2 linked regions of the Crateriforma conspicua genome follow. The protein of the gene in region 1 interacts with the protein of each later gene in a pairwise test. Links are inferred from orthologs where the notes say so. Each region holds a gene or a part of one and is shown in the gene's direction. Other genes may lie near its edges.

What was found.
Region 2: the proteins of leuS (region 1) and ligA interact in binary tests that used the Escherichia coli proteins (3 or more experiments, as listed by UniProt). The link is inferred for Crateriforma conspicua from one-to-one orthologs.

What each region holds. Positions count from the first base shown.
Region 1 is NZ_CP036319.1:4,851,108-4,859,489, forward strand. What follows is about bases 3,057-6,466. They hold leuS (leucine--tRNA ligase), read left to right. Parts: upstream 3,057-3,425; coding sequence 3,426-6,266; downstream 6,267-6,466. Other genes in these bases: Mal65_RS17660 (hypothetical protein), read right to left, coding at 6,295-6,466. Also shown: accC (acetyl-CoA carboxylase biotin carboxylase subunit), read right to left, coding at 1-7; accB (acetyl-CoA carboxylase biotin carboxyl carrier protein), read right to left, coding at 26-502; Mal65_RS17645 (M24 family metallopeptidase), read right to left, coding at 664-1,779; Mal65_RS17650 (leucine-rich repeat domain-containing protein), read right to left, coding at 1,856-2,821; more of Mal65_RS17660, read right to left, coding at 6,467-6,894; biotin synthase BioB, read left to right, coding at 7,208-8,209; transcription elongation factor GreA, read right to left, coding at 8,337-8,382.
Region 2 is NZ_CP036319.1:3,956,507-3,964,470, forward strand. What follows is about bases 2,823-5,814. They hold ligA (NAD-dependent DNA ligase LigA), read left to right. Parts: upstream 2,823-3,275; coding sequence 3,276-5,354; downstream 5,355-5,814. Other genes in these bases: Mal65_RS14595 (protein kinase domain-containing protein), read left to right, coding at 2,823-2,846; Mal65_RS14605 (GspE/PulE family protein), read left to right, coding at 5,534-5,814. Outside these bases: Mal65_RS14585 (cation:proton antiporter), read left to right, coding at 1-700; Mal65_RS14590 (hypothetical protein), read left to right, coding at 697-1,365; more of Mal65_RS14595, read left to right, coding at 1,503-2,822; more of Mal65_RS14605, read left to right, coding at 5,815-6,850; Mal65_RS14610 (amidohydrolase), read right to left, coding at 6,884-7,246; Mal65_RS14615 (DMT family transporter), read right to left, coding at 7,271-7,900. UniProt on the Escherichia coli protein: DNA ligase that catalyzes the formation of phosphodiester linkages between 5'-phosphoryl and 3'-hydroxyl groups in double-stranded DNA using NAD as a coenzyme and as the energy source for the reaction.

The sequences.
Region 1 (8,382 bases):
TAAACATAGAACGTCAGGTTTTGCTTCAACCGTCCAGCGGTTGGACACGGAACAACGGTTTGCCAAAGTCGACGGCTTGTTGGTCTTGGGCCAACACTTCAACGATCTTGCCGCTGCATTCGGCGGGGATTTCGTTGAAGACCTTCATCGCTTCGACGATGCAGCACACCGTATCGGGGCTGACCACCGTGCCGACCTTGACGAACGTTTCCGATTCGGGATTGGGGCGTGAATAAAACGTGCCCACCATCGGCGCGTTGATCGTGATGGTGCCCGACGTGTCGGCCGATGCATCGGCAGGCGCCGCGGCCGGTGCAGCCGCCACCGGTGCCGGTGCGGCGACGGGCACGGCAGCCTGGGCAACCCCACGGCACAGTTTGATTTTTTCGTCGCCTTGCTGAAGATCGACTTCGCCAAGCTCGTGCTGTTCCATCAACTGGACGATTTGACGGATGCGATCGATGTCAAACACGCCGGTGTTTGACTTTTCTCCCTTGCTCATTCTTTATCGTTCTATCGCGGAGGTGACGGGAAAAGCCACGGATGATTTTCAGCAGCGCGAGGCTTCGTGGTGGGTGCCCCGACCGGGCCGCCCCAGCCCCGTTGGGCCCGGGTGGCGAATCAGTATCGGCGCTGTGGCCCCAAAAGATCAGATCGCAGACTTTACAGAATCAGCCGACAATCATCGAGGCCCTTGGGCAATCGCGTCAGCACTTCGCACCCGGAATCGGTCACCAAGACGTCATCTTCGATTCGGATGCCGAATTCACCCTCGAAATAGACGCCGGGTTCAACCGTGACGACCATCCCGCTGGACAACACCTGCGGGCTGACCGACGCCATCCGGGGGGATTCATGGATCTGCAGCCCGATGCCGTGTCCCAAGCCGTGTTTGAAAGCGTCGCCCATTCCCGCCGCTTCGATCACATTGCGGGCAGCCGCATCGACATCGCTGGCAGCGACGCCATCGCTGATGCGTTCGATCGCCGCCAATTGAGCTGCCAAAACCACGTCGTAGGCGCGACGAAACGCATCGCTAGCGGCGTCACGATGCAGCGTCCGCGTCAGGTCGCTGGCATAGCCTTGATAAAAAGCCCCCCAGTCGATCAACAGCGTCGGGGCATCGCCCAGCGGAACCGCATCGGGCCGATAATGGGGCAGGGCACCACTGGGCTGGGCACCAACGATGGGTTCAAAACTGACCCCCGATGCCCCCAGGGTCCGCATCACGGATTCCAAGTCATGGGCGACTTCGCGTTCGGTCATCCGAGGCGTCAAACGGCTGGTCACCGAAACATACGCTCGTTCGGCGATGTCGATGGATTGGCGGATCCGACCAATTTCAAATTCGTCTTTGATTTGCCGCAACGCTTCGACGACGCCCGCGGTCGGCACCCACTGGATCGACGGCTCGGCATCGGCCAAACGGTCTTGCCAAGCGTCCCACTGGGCCAACGTGACGCTGGATGATTCGACGCCGACGCGACGGTAACAGGATCCGGCGAAGACCTCCGCCAGCAAGTCCGGCATTGATTGAGAGGGCGGCCGAACCGCGGCGGCCAAGTGAGGACACTCCTGGGCGATTTGTGTTTCGTATCGTCGGTCACTCAACAGCGTCGCTTCGCCGGTTCCGACCAACAGGTACGAACTGTCGCCGGTAAACCCGGACAAGTATCCGACATTGATTTCGTCGGTCACCAACAACGCATCGATTTGGTGCGTTTCGAAGGACTGACGCAAAGAGCGCAAACGATCGGCGTGGGGGGCTTTCGCATTCATGCCGCCAATCATGACGGTTCGGGCGCGTCGATCCAAGTCTGTGCGAATGGGATTCGACGCGATGGCCGGCCGCCGATCAGTCGTGGCGATGGGCGTGGGGGTCGCGATCGTGGTGCTGCTGATCGACGTGCACGTGCAACTGTGGCTTGGTGTCGAACAGCCATTGCCATCCGACATCGGTCACCGCGGAATCGTCCAAATACAGCGATTCCAGGTAGGGCATTTCCGCCATCAACTTCATCCCTTCGTCGGTCACCCCGATGCCGATCAGGTGAATGCCACGCAGCGACGTCAAACCGGCGATCGCGCGGCAAATGTCATTGCCCGCTCGATCGGTTCCCAAACGCAGCTGTCTTAACCGCGGAAGTTTGCCCAGCTGGGCGACACCATCGGCCGTCACCCGGCTGTGCGGCAGATTGATCAGCCACAGATCGGAACACTCGGTCAGCGACGCCAAGCCTTGGTCGGTGATCGGCGACAATCGCAAGCGGACGTGCTGCAACTTGGGCAACGACGCGATCGCCGCCAAGCCTTCGTCACCGATGCTGCCTTGGTCAAAGATCACGTGTTGCAAACTGTCCAAGCCCCGCAATTGTTGACACATCGCGTCGGTGACCTCGAATTCGGTCACGTGGATGGATTGCAGATCTTCGGCACGAATCTGTTCGACCAGAGCGTGAAAGCGCTGGGCCGCGGGAACTTCCTCCGTCGTTTCCGGCATCACATCCAGCGATTCGCCGCCCCAGAACACAACCACCGCGATCACCGCCGCGATCACCGCGACGGCCACGGCCAACTGTTTCTTTCGGCGCCGCCGTCGTCGTTCATCCTGGACGGTCACCGGCGGAGCGTCGTCCAACCCCGTGTCATCGCCCGGCAGGACTTCATCGGCGGGATCGCCCGCAAGATCGCCTTGGGCACCCTGCGACGCGGATTCGGGGTCGGTTCCGGCTTGGACGTCGGTGGCTGCGTCGGCGTTGACTTGTTCGTCAGACGCTGCGTCGTCAGTCGCGGCTTCGCGCTGGGGATCGTTGGTCGGCATGCTGGCGATTGTATCCCCGCACCGGGGCACGTCGTAGCGCACCCCGGTGCGTCGTGACTTCATCGCCGCAGGTCATTGTCGAGACGATTGACCCAGTAATCGTCGCGCGGTGATCCTGGCACGTCCGTACACCAAAGGTCACGCGGCTGCGAAACCTTTGGCAGGCACGGATGGCGTTCTTTTCCCGCAAAAAGAACGCTGGCGATGAAGCCTGGTTGGTCGGTGGGGGGATCCGTCGCTGCCGAACGTTCACATCCGGCGGGCGGTCACAAACGTCGGTCAACGGCACGACCGCCTGTGCGGACATGTCTCCGGCGGGTTCGCCGATTTGGCCACAAAGGGATCGCTGAAAGAGGGACGGATCCGGTCGTCAATCGCGGGATAACAGCCGCCGTGGACCGCTGTCAACGTCGATTGCGGTGAAACGTAGGTCCCCCGGCGGCGATTGCCCGGTCATGGAAGCTTCCACGACGTTGACCTAGAATCCCGCCTCGCGATGCCCTGGCGTTGCCGAGCCCGCCGAATCCATCGCCCCCGGGCGATGGCGGCAATGCCGACGCTCCGCCGTGATCCCCTGTTTCCCGACGACTCGACTGCGATACCGATGCCGCGTTACAACCCCGCCGAAATCGAACCCCGCTGGCAAGAATACTGGCTGACCCATCGCACGTTCGCCACGCCACGTTTGCCCGGCGGGACCAAACGCTACGTGCTGGACATGTTCCCCTATCCCAGCGGCGACGGTCTGCATGTCGGTCACCCCGAAGGCTACACGGCGACGGACATTGTTTCACGGTTCGCACGGCTGCGCGGCGAAAGCGTGCTGCACCCGATCGGTTTCGATTCGTTCGGATTGCCCGCCGAGGAACACGCGATCAGCACCGGCGAACACCCGCGGATCCAGACGCAACGGAACATCGACAACTTCACACGCCAATTGAAGATGCTGGGGTTCAGCTACGACTGGGATCGGGTCGTCGCGACGACGGACGAAGACTATTTCCGCTGGACCCAGTGGATTTTTCTGGTCCTGTACGACACCTGGTTCGACGACGAACAACAAAAGGGTCGCCCGATTTCCGAGTTGCCGATCCCGGCGGAAATCGCCGCCCAAGGTGATGCGGTGATCGAATCGTACCAGGACGATCATCGTCTGGCCTATCAAGACGACGCGTTAGTGAATTGGTGTCCCGATTTGGGGACGGTATTGGCCAACGAAGAAGTGATCGATGGCAAAAGCGAACGTGGCGGCTATCCGGTCAAACGTATCCCGCTGCGTCAGTGGATGTTGCGGATCACTGCGTATTCCGAACGCTTGTTGTCCGGCCTGGACGATTTGGACTGGCCCGTCGGCATCAAGAAACTGCAACAGGATTGGATCGGACGCAGCACCGGCGCGGAAGTCGATTTCTTCATCGGCCCGGCCGACCAGTTTGACGCTTGGAAAACCGAACGTGCCAAGTCAGGCTTTCCGACAGATCCCACCGATGCCCTGCGTGTCTACACGACTCGGCCCGACACCCTGTTCGGCGCGACGTACATGGTCGTTGCACCGGAGCATCCGATGCGGGATCGATTGACCACCGAAGATCAATCGCCGCAAGTCAAAAAGTATTGCGAACAAGCATCCTTCAAAAGTGATCGGGAACGCACCGAAGGCGACAAGAACAAAACCGGCGTCTTCACCGGATCGCACGCGATCAACCCGGTCAACGGAAAACCGATTCCGATCTGGGTCGCCGACTATGTGTTAGCTGGTTATGGGACGGGCGCGATCATGGCGGTTCCGGCGCACGATGAACGCGACTTTGATTTCGCCCAAGCATTCGACTTGCCAGTGATTCCCGTCGTACGGCCTGATGACGATGATCCCCGGCGCGAAGTCATCTTGGCGGGCAAGGCTTGTTTTTCGGCCACCGGCGTGGCGATCAACAGCGGCCCGTTTGATGGCCAGACGACAGACCAAGTCAAAAAAGCCGTGACCGAATCGCTGGACGGCGATCACCTGGGCCGTGCCGCGGTCAATTACAAGCTTCGCGATTGGTTGTTCAGCCGCCAGCGTTTCTGGGGCGAACCGTTCCCCGTGCTTCATGAAATCGATGAAGCCGGCGAATTGACCGGCCGCAAACGCACCGTGCCGGCCGAAGACTTGCCGGTGACGCTGCCGGAACTGGAAGACTTCAAACCCCACGGCCGCCCCGAGCCGCCGCTGGCCAAGGCCGACGACGACTGGTTGATCGTCGAATTGGACGGACGACGTTTCCGACGCGAAACCAACACCATGCCCCAGTGGGCGGGATCTTGCTGGTATTACCTGCGGTATATCGATCCGAAAAATAACCAATGCATGATCGACCCCGAGCTGGAAAAGGCTTGGATGCCCGTCGACCTGTACGTGGGCGGTGCCGAACATGCCGTGCTGCACCTGTTGTACGCCCGGTTCTGGCACAAGGTCCTGTACGATCGCGGACACGTGACCTGCGCCGAACCATTCGGACGGCTGGTCAACCAAGGCATGATCTTGGGCCAAGCACAATTTCACTTGAGCGAAGATCAGGCCCAACAGCACCAGAAACCCCTGGCCGACGTTGGCATCGAAGCGGTGCGAGGCAAAGAAGACGACAAGACGTTGGTGTTGCGAAGCACCGACGGCCACGACCTTGACGATGATGCGACGGAAAAACGCAAAGGCAAGTTGTTCGTCAAAGGCACCGACATCGAAGTCATCGCCAAAGCCGACAAGATGTCCAAGAGTCGTGGCAATGTCGTCAACCCTGACGCGGTGGTGCGTGAATACGGTGCCGACTCGCTGCGCCTGTATGAAATGTTCATGGGACCACTCGAAGCCACCAAGCCCTGGAACATGTCCGGCGTCGGCGGCGTGCGAAACTTCTTGGATCGCGTTTGGCGAATGATCGTGGATGCGAAATCCGATGACGATCAACTGTGTGCCGAATTAGTCGACCAGCCCTGCAACGAAGAACAGAACCGTGTCCTTCACCAAACGATCAAAAAAGTAACCGAAGACACCGAAGGGCTCAGCTTCAACACGGCGATCGCACGGATGATGGAGTTCACCAACTTCTTCACCCGCCAAGACGAACGACCGATCGAAGCGATGAATTCGTTCCTCGTTCTGTTGTCGCCCTATGCCCCACACTTGGCCGAGGAACTTTGGAACCGCCTGGGGCACGATGATTCGATCGCCCATGCCACCTGGCCGACCTGGGACGAAGATGCGATCCGCGAATCAACCATCGAGATCCCGGTCCAGCTGAACGGCAAGGTGAAGACCAAGATCAACGTCCCCGCCGATGCCAAACCGGACGACATGATCCAAGCCGCGTTGAATGACGACAAAGTCCAATCGCTGGTGGACGGGAAAACGGTCGTCAAGAAAATCGCCGTGCCCGGACGTCTGGTGAACTTCGTCGTCAAACCCTGACGAATCGGCGTCATGCACCAACGCCGATTCAGCGGGCCGTGCGACAGGCCGCGTGGGCGGCACAGGACACGCAACCGACGCAACCTTTGGCGGCGTCGGTGCCGCACCCTGGACCGCATCCGGTTTCCAGCAATTCGGCAAATTCACCCGTGCGAACCACTGCTTCATATTGTCGCACGATGTCGCCGGTGATCGCGTCGATCTGCTCGGGAACGTCGCCCAAAAAATGCAGCAACAGCGTCCCGCCGTCGAACAAGTGATCGACGTCCAACAGCGTCGCGACGATCCCCGCCGATCGGATCGCGTCGCGACAGGCCTCCACCGCTTCGCATCGATGCCGATCCAAGCGTCGAATCAGCAATTCGTCCTGGGGTGTGGTGCGGCGCAGTATTCGGGGCGAGGGACCGGCTTGACGCCCTTGTAGGAAATTCCACCTCACCGGCGACACCAGTTCCCCCAGCTCCACGCCCCGCGATGTCCGCACCAAAACTCGGTCGCGGCGGCCCAGTGGACGATCCGACGCGGACGCCGGGGCGGATGCCGATGCCAGTTCGGCCAGACACCCCAGACGCAACGTCCACGCTTGGGGCCCCGCTTGGGGACTTCGATCAGGTTCGGTGGGATCCAACGTAGACGGTTCACAAATGGGTTCGCGACGGTCGGCCGCTCTTGCTGAATTGTCGGCCAAGGGCCACCATGTTGAACGATCTGCACCGCAGATGCAAAAGCCCGCCCGATGCGATGGGCCGACCGATACGAATCCGCTTTTTGCGGAACCAAACGTCCGGTCGCGCCCCAGAAATCGTGTCATGGACGGCGTCCCCGATCCTGTTCATCGAATTCAGCGAGCCCGATAGATCATGTCGACCACCGACGCGGCCACCCCGGAGACCCTGCCTCCCGTTTCCACCGATTCCGACGTGGCGATCAACGCCAAGCCGATGGCGGAACCCGGTTTCTATGACTCACTGGCCTCCTCGGTGCTGGCCGGCGAAACAATCAGCCGTGAAGACGCGTTGGCGATCATCAACGCTTCGGACTTGGACGTCCCGGCGATCATGGCCGCCGGTTTCCGGATCCGCCAAAAGCATTTCGGCCGTACCGTTCAGCTGTACTTTCTGATGAACGCGAAAAGCGGACTCTGCCCGGAAGACTGCAGCTACTGCAGCCAGTCCAAGGTCAGCAACGCGCCGGTTCCCAAGTACAACATTCTGCAGCGCGATCGCTTGATGGAAGCGGCCAAGCTGGCGCATGAACGGGGCGCGAAAACCTATTGCCTGGTTATCTCCGCTCGCGGCCCGAACGAACGCGAAATGAACGCGGTCGAATCCATCGTGCCGGAAATCAAAGCCAAGTATGACTTGGACATTTGCGCCAGCCTCGGGCTGCTGGACCGCGAACAAGCCGATCGTTTGTTTGCCGCCGGTGTTGATCGCATCAACCACAATCTGAACACCAGCGAAAACTATTACGGTCACATCTGTTCGACGCACACCTACGAAGACCGCAAGCAAACGCTGGAAAACGTTCGCGACGCGGGAATGGAAATGTGCAGCGGTGGGATCATCGGGATGGGCGAATCCCACGACGACATCGTGCAGATGGCGTTCGACTTGAAAGAGCTGGGCGTGCATTCCATTCCGCTGAACATTCTGAACGCCATCGACGGCACGCCATTGGAAGGCACCCAAGCGATGTCGCCCAACGATTGCTTGAAAGCGTTGGCGATGTTCCGGTTCGTCAACCCGGATCGCGAAATCCGCATCGCCGGTGGCCGCGAAATTCACCTGCGTCACATGCAGCCGATGGGCCTGTACGTGGCCAACAGCCTGTTTGTCGGCGATTACCTGACGACCAAGGGGCAACCGCCGCAAGCCGATTACGACATGATCCGCGACATGGGCTTTGACATCACCACCAACATCGAACCTGTCGCCCGCTAGTACCGGATCGGTCAGCGGATCGAAACGCCTGCCCCCAGTCCAATGCAAAAGGGCTCCGCGGTCATGACGACCTCGGAGCCCTTTTTGATGGGACGGCAAAAACGCCCGTGAAAGAATATCCAGCCGTTTAGGATTCGTACTTGATCTTCAGAATCTTGAACTTCAGCATGCCG
Region 2 (7,964 bases), 890 kb from region 1 along the record:
CGGTACCGTGGCCGTCTATGGCATGTTGGCTTCACCACTGGCCAAGTTCTTGCAACTGGCTGATGAGAACAATCACGGGGTTCTGATCGCCGGTGCGGATGCTTGGGTGCGTGAATTTGCCAGTGAATTGCAGGCCAACCAAGTCCACGTGATGTTGGTCGACACGAACTACAACAAGATCTCGCAAGCCAAGATGGACGGGCTGGGCGGCGTGTGCATGAACATTTTGAATGAGCATGCCCGCGAAGAACTGAACTTGGCGGGCATCGGCCGCATGATGGCCATGACGCCCAACGATGAAGTCAACACGTTGTCGTTGCGTGAATGCCGCACGCTGTTCGACCGATCGCGTTTGTACCAGTTGACGTTCAGCCTGAAAAACTCACACGGCCGTCGTGGGCTGACAAAAAACTTGCTGGGCCGTGAATTGTTCGGCGAAGGGATGACGTTCTCGGCGATCGCGGCGATGTACCAAGCCGGCGCGACGTTCAAGTCCACCAAGCTGACCGATGCGTTCACCTACGACGACTTCATGGAACGCTACGGTGAAGACACGGTTTTGCTGTGCGTCATCAAGGATGACAATAGCCTGTCGATCAATACGGTCGGCGATCCTTTGCGTCCGGTGTCGGGTCAAACCGTATTGGCACTGGTCCACTCGGTTCCCGTCCCGCCCGATCACGCGGTGATGCAGTCGTGAATTTGCCCGATCCCTTTTCGTTGTGCGTCGCGTTGATGCCGCTGGCCGGTTACCTGTTGCTGATCGGCGGTTTGCGTCTGTCGGGACGACCGTTCGTGACAACGTCGGCGCGCGAAGCGGCATCGTTGGGCATCGCGGTGGCCGGTTTTGCCGCCATCGGTCCCGCCCAATTGTTTTTCCCTTCCGCCGCCGGTGCCCTTTTCGGTTGGCGTGTGTGGTTCATGCTGGCCGCGTTTTATGCATTGTGCGTGGCGTTGGTCTCCCTGACGACGCGGCCGCGAATCTGCATTCACGGCTTGCTGATCGACGAGGCCTTTCCGGCGGTTTGTCGCGCCGCGCGAACGATGGACGCGGACGTACAAACCGATGCCCGCGGCTTTCAAATCTTCTTTCCGCACCACGGCTTTCGATTCCGGCTGGATTCCCATCCGGGCGTCGACCACGTCAGCGTGATCGCGTTTGAACCCAATGTGACTGTCGGGTTTTGGTTCCAATTTTTGAAAGCCATCCGGGGCGAAGTCGCTCAAACGCCCGTCGTGGCGGGCTCACGTGGCGTTGCGATGGTGGTCGCTGCGGTGCTGATTCTGGGTTTCTTGCTGTATCAAGCGGTTCCAAACCAAGAATTGCTGGTCGAAGGTTTCCGGCATTTTCTTTACCGCGAATAGCGTCGTCTGTTGCACGCTTGCTCTTGTCCGGTGGGCGGCGTGGCAGAAAAGGTCTTTGATTTTGTCGGGCAATTCCCCCCCACGGGACTGTCCGGTTCGTTAGACTGAACGAACGCGAAGGCGAATTGAGGTTACCGATGGACGCATCGAGCGAAAATCTGGGGCACTCAGACGATCCGAGGGGCCAGCGGCGAACAGGTGCAGCGCGGCGTGAATCGCTGACCACCGATTTTTCGCTGCCGAATCAAGCCGAGACGATTTGTGACGAAACGCCACCGGTGCTGGACAGTCCCCGGTACGAAATCTGTGGCCGCATCAATCGTGGCGGCATGGGCATCATCTACCGTGCCCGCGACCTGACCTTATGCCGCGACGTTGTCGTCAAAGTTCTGCGGCAGGACCGGAACGATCAAGCCGGCGGCCTGGAAGATTTCCAAAACGAATCGCAAGTCATCAGTTACCTGTCGCATCCCGGGGTCATTCCGATTTACGACCGCGGACGGTGCAATGACGGTCGCCCCTACCACGTGTTGAAACTGGTCGACGGCAAAACACTGGGCGACGTGTTGCGGCAAAAAACGATGCCACGTTTCCAGTTATTGAACGTCTTCGCCGACATCTGTGAAACGATGGCGTTTGCGCATTCCAAGGGAATCATTCACTTGGACCTGAAGCCGTCCAACGTGATGGTCGGACCGTTTGGCGAAGTCCACGTGATGGACTGGGGACTGGCACACTATCACAGCGATCAGCCGAATCCGCCGGAACTGAGCTGTCTGAGCAACGATTTTGAAAACCGTTCGCGGGTCCGTGGCACTCCGGAATACATGGCGCCCGAACAGGCCGGTGGCGGTCAGGTCGGACCGGCGACCGATGTGTTTGGCTTGGGTGCGATTCTTTGCGAAATCTTGACGGGGCATCCGCCCTACGAAGCGGACCATGTTCGAATCGTGTACCAGATGGCGCTGGACGCATCGCAGGGCCAGATCAAGGATCGTTTGCGGAACTGTGATTGCGATCCGAATTTGCGCCGGTTGGCCATCCGGTGCATGGCTTCGTCATCCGAGGACCGTCCGGCCGACGCGTTGGAGGTGGCTCAAGCGGTGGCGGATTACCACGAGACAGCTTTGGAACAACTGCGAAGCGACATGAATCGCTTTTTCGAATTGTCGCTGGACTTGTTTTGCATCGCTGATTTTCAAGGATTTTTCCAGCGGATCAACGGCAATTTTTCACGCCTTCTTGGCTATGACGACCACGAGCTGAAGACGCGTCCCTTCATCGACTTTGTGCACCCCGAGGACCGTGAAAAAACGCGGGCGCAGATGAGTGTGCTGGATCGTGGAAAGCCCGTCGTCCGATTTCGAAACCGGTATCAACGCCGCGACGGTCGGTACGTCGTGCTGGAGTGGACCGCCAAAGCGATCCGCAGCGAAGGTGTCATCTTTGCCGTCGCGCGCGATGTCACCGAATTGACTTGACGCCGGGCGTTGGGGGGCACGCAAATGTCCGCCGCAATTTCGGGGAATTTAATGGCGACCGGTGTCGCCGGAAACCGAAAGTTGCTCTTGCTGGCTCGTTGCTCGGGCCTAAGATGACAACGCGGGTCGAAGAAACCCGCACCGATTTTGGCCGTCTTTTCGGCAGAGGGATCATTTTTAGGGTTCGCCCTCGTCACCAAAGGCTTGTGCAGTAGCACGCTGAGACGAGCGCGTTTCTCCCAGCGGCTCCATCATGCCGCCGACCGGTCAAAATCATTTTGCCGATGGGAAGGGTTAACGCCCGACTCGTCGGTTTTTTTTTGCGCCGCTAGAATCGCCCCGCCGTTCCCAACGGGGCCCCGCTGCTGCGTGTCTTGGTTTCGCCACCGGCCCCGCCCCGCCATTCTCTTTTCGATAAAGATAACGGGCATGACAGACAAGTCGGTCGCCGAGGAAGTTCAGTCGCTGCGCCAGCAGATTCGACATCACGATCGACTGTACTACGTCGACGCGACGCCGGAAATCAGCGATCTGCAGTACGACCGCCTGCTGAAGCGTTTACAGCAACTGGAACAGGATCACCCCGACCTGCGTGATCGCGATTCGCCCACGATGCGGGTCGGCGATCAACCGGTCGCGCACCTGGACCAGGTCGCCCATCGCGTGCCCATGTTGTCAATCGATAACACGTACAGTCGCGATGAATTGCAAGCCTATTTTGAACGCACCGAAAAATCCCTGGACGGCAAACCGATCCGGTGGGTGATGGAATACAAAATCGATGGCGTCGCGGCGTCGGTGCGATACGAATCGGGACGCATGGTGCTGGCGCTGACCCGTGGCAACGGCGAAGTCGGCGATGACATCACGCACAACATTCGAACGGTTCGCGATCTGCCCCTGATCCTGCACGACAACGGATCGGTACCGGATGTTTTGGAGATTCGCGGCGAAGTCTACATGACCAATGCGGACTTGGCCGATTTGAATGTCCGTCAAGCCGAACGCGGCGAACCGCTATACAAGAACACACGCAACGTGACTGCGGGCACGATCCGATTGCTGGATCCCGCGATCGCCGCCCAGCGAAACCTGCGTTTCTTTGCACACGGCATCGGCGAAGTGTCGGGCATGGACGCGGACAACCACATGGAATTTTTGAAACGGCTCGGGGACTTTGGCATTCCGCCGACACCCGACGTGATGGTGTTCGACCATTGGTCCGACGCGATGAAAGCGGTCGCGGCGTTGGAAGACGAAATGCCAGACCTGCCGTTCGAAGTCGACGGGATCGTTTTTAAAGTCGACGACTTTGCCAACCGCGAAAAACTTGGCATTCGCAGTAAGAGCCCGCGTTGGTTGGTCGCGTACAAGTTTGAACGCTACGAAGCCACCACACGACTGAACCAGATCACGGTCCAAGTCGGCAAAACCGGAACCGTCACACCGGTGGCTCATCTGGATCCGGTGGAAATCGCCGAAACCACCGTCTCCCGCGCTTCGTTGCATAACGCTGATGAAATCGAGCGGCTGGATGTCCGCGAAGGCGACGTCGTTGTGGTTGAAAAAGCCGGCAAGATCATCCCCAAGGTCGTGCGCGTCGAAAAACACCTTCGCACTGACGACTTGAAACCCTACGCCTTTCCCAAGCGATGTCCCGAGTGTGATACCGATCTGGTTCGGGATGAAGGCGGTGTCTACATCCGATGCCCCAACCCAGCGTGCCCCGCGCAGTTGCGTCAAAAGCTGATCTATTTCGGCAGCCGCACGGGCATGGACATTGATGGTCTGGGCGACGAATTGGTCGACGTTCTGCTGGACCGTGGATTGGTCAAAACGTATGGCGACCTTTATCGATTGACTGCTGACCAAGTCGCCGAATTGAATTGGATCCGATTGCGGAAAGGACGCGACGGCAAAGAGATCGAAGTCCAGGTGGGACAGAAGAATGCGGACAGCCTGATCCAAGGGATCGACGCCAGTCGTGATCGTGGTTTGGCACGAGTGCTGGCATCGCTTTCAATCCGTCACGTCGGTCCCAGTGTCGCGCGGATCATCACAGGCAAATACCACACGTTGGATCTGCTTCGCGAAGCATCACAAGAAGACTTGGCCGACATTCACGAGATCGGTGACCGGATCGCCAGCAGTCTGCACGAATTCATCCACAGTGATGTTGGTCGCCAAACGCTGAACGACCTGGCTGCGGCCGGCGTCAAGATGACCGATCCCGAACCGGTGCCCGATGATGACGACCAACGGTGGCTGTCGGGCAAGACCCTGGTCGTCACGGGCACGCTGAAACACTTCAAGCGTGACGAAATCAAAAAGGCGATCACCGAACTTGGGGGACGGGCCAGCGGCAGCGTCAGTAAGAACACGGATTTCCTGGTCGCCGGTGAAAAGGCCGGCAGCAAGCTGGACAAGGCCAAACAATTGGGCGTTCGGGTCGTCGACGAAGACGAATTTCGCGCATGGTTGGCCGACAATCGCATCCATGACGCGTGACCACGACCGGTGGCGGATTTGCTAGGATCTTGCTGCTGCATGGGATCGACATCACGCCGACCCGTTTTGTCGGATTGCCCCCCCAAAGTTGCCCGCAGGACGCGGTCGTCACGGTGACGGGCCAGCACGACACACACGGGACACGGTCGATCCGGCGCGACATCGATCGATCGTGGTCGATGAAGGGATCAATGATCCAGCCTTCCTGCCGGGACACCGAAATGGGATCCACCGATTCGTCATCCGCGACCGACGCGGAAATTGATTTTCAAGCCGCTGATGCCGGAATGGAATTGGCACCAGCGGAAACTTTCGCGTTAAATCTTTTGGAATGGGCGGTCGAGCGGCACGCCAGCGACCTGTTCATCAGCGACGCGGAATCCTGCGTCATTGTTTCGGTCCGTCGAATGGGCCGCATCGAACAAGTTCGCCGGTTTGCACGCAGTTACGGACGACGGCTGCAAGGGTTCCTGCGGGTCGCGGCAAATTGTGACGCCGGCGACGCGATTCGCCCGACTGAAGGACGCGGCGTGGTGCAAACGCCCTGCGGTCGTGAAATCGACTTGCGGCTCAGCACGATGCCCACGCTGTTCGGGACGGATGTCGCGGTGCGCCTGTTCGATCCGGAAAGCGGATGTCGCGACCTCAATCAATTGGGGATGGACGATTGCGACGTCCAGCAACTGCGCGAACTGTTATCGCACCGCGGTGGACTGATCTTGGTGTCCGGTCCGGTCGCCAGCGGCAAGAGCAGCACGATGTATGCTGCGGTGAAGCATTTGAACGACGGTCATCGCAAAATTCATACGCTGGAAGACCCGATCGAACATGCGATCGACGGGGTGATGCAAACGCAGGTCAACGCAAAAGCCTGCTTGGACTTTGCCGATCTATTGACGGTCGTTTTGCGTCACAGCCCCGACGTCATCATGATCGGTGAAATCCGTGACAGCGTGACGGCAACCACCGCGGTCCGCGCCGGTGCCAGTGGCCAATTGGTGCTTGCGACGATCCACGCCAAGAGTGCTGCCGAGGCGATCGATTCGCTGCTGCACTATGACGTCCCGCCAAAGTTCGTTGCCAACGCGCTGGTCGGCGTCATTTGTCAACGACTCGTCCGGCGACTGTGCAAAGAATGCCGAAGCCAGAGGGAAGTTCACGATCCGCTGCCCATCAGCCCCGCAGTCGCCAATCGTTTGGGCGACCAACCGCCGGGACTTTGGACGGCCCAGTCGTGCGACGCCTGTTTCGGTGACGGCTATGAATCGCTGTTTTGCCTGGCGGAAATCATGCGTGTGGAGGACACGATCACGCACTGCATCGAACACCGTGAACCGGCATCCGCGATTCACCAGACGGCCAAAGAGCAGGGCATGCTAAGTCTGGCCGACAATGCCGCCTTGAATATTTATCGCGGCGAAATGACGGCCGATGACGCGATTCGAATCATCAATGACGGCACGCTGGCGGAACTTTCCAGACGCTGTCGCGATTGACCCACCGGTTCATTCAGCGCGGCCGGATCGTCCTTAGGACACTGATTGGCCCAGAATTTCTGCGATCGCTTCGGTCGCGATCTGCAGCGAGCGGGCAGCCATCACAAAATTGGTGTGACCGGACACCTCCGGCTGGATTTCCACGTACAAGTCACACGCACGTCGCAGCCGACGCAGTTTCTTTTTGGCCATCTTCACGTAAGCGGCCGGATCATCGACTTCGTCAACCGGCCCGACGGCCAAGATAAAATCATAGATGTCGCGAACGATGTCCCGCAGATCTTCGTCGTCTTCGGCCTCGTCGCAGTGCTTTAAGAACGTACGGACCATCCACAGGTGCGCGACTTGACGATCAATCGCTTGCACCTGAGCGGTCAGCGTTTCGGATTCGCTCATCTTCGTGATTATCCGCAGCAGCGATCAGCCGGCCGCTTCGTCCGTGATCGCACCCTCGTTGTGCACAACGGCGTCACCCGCCGGTGCCGCGTCGGACGCCGCGTGATCGGCGGCACCGTGACCGTCGGCCGGCTTGGTGGGTGCGTGTCCGTGCGGGGTGTTACGTGCGACGATCACCACGCCGATGAACGTCAACGCCATTCCCACCCACAGCATCGGGCTGATTTTCACGCCTTCGTGCAATCGCAACACCGAAACGATCGCGGTCACGGCCACCGCGCCGCCAAACACGATGGGCATCACCAACAGGGCGTTGCCGCGGCTGGTCATCATTGCGGTGGTCAAACAACACGCGCCAAGTGCGCCCAGCGTGCCCGCCAAGAACCCCCACTTGGCCGTTGCGAAATGGGCCCCCGTGTACGTGAAGCTGTCTCCTTTGACCTTCATCATTGCGATGCCGCCGATGATCGCGATGACCAGATAAGCGATGCCGATGAAGACGTAAGGTTTGAAGGGGGACCAGCCTTCGGGCGGCAACAGCGGTTTGCCGTCGATGCCGCGCGGCGTTGCCGCATTGCCAATGGTCGGTCCGTAACAGCCCCAAAACAACGCGGTGCCGATGGCAAACAGGATGGGAATCAACATTTTGTTCATGAACGCCTCAGTCGGAGGATATTTGATCGGGTCAGGGGCGGAACAGAGTTTGATCGAAAGCGAT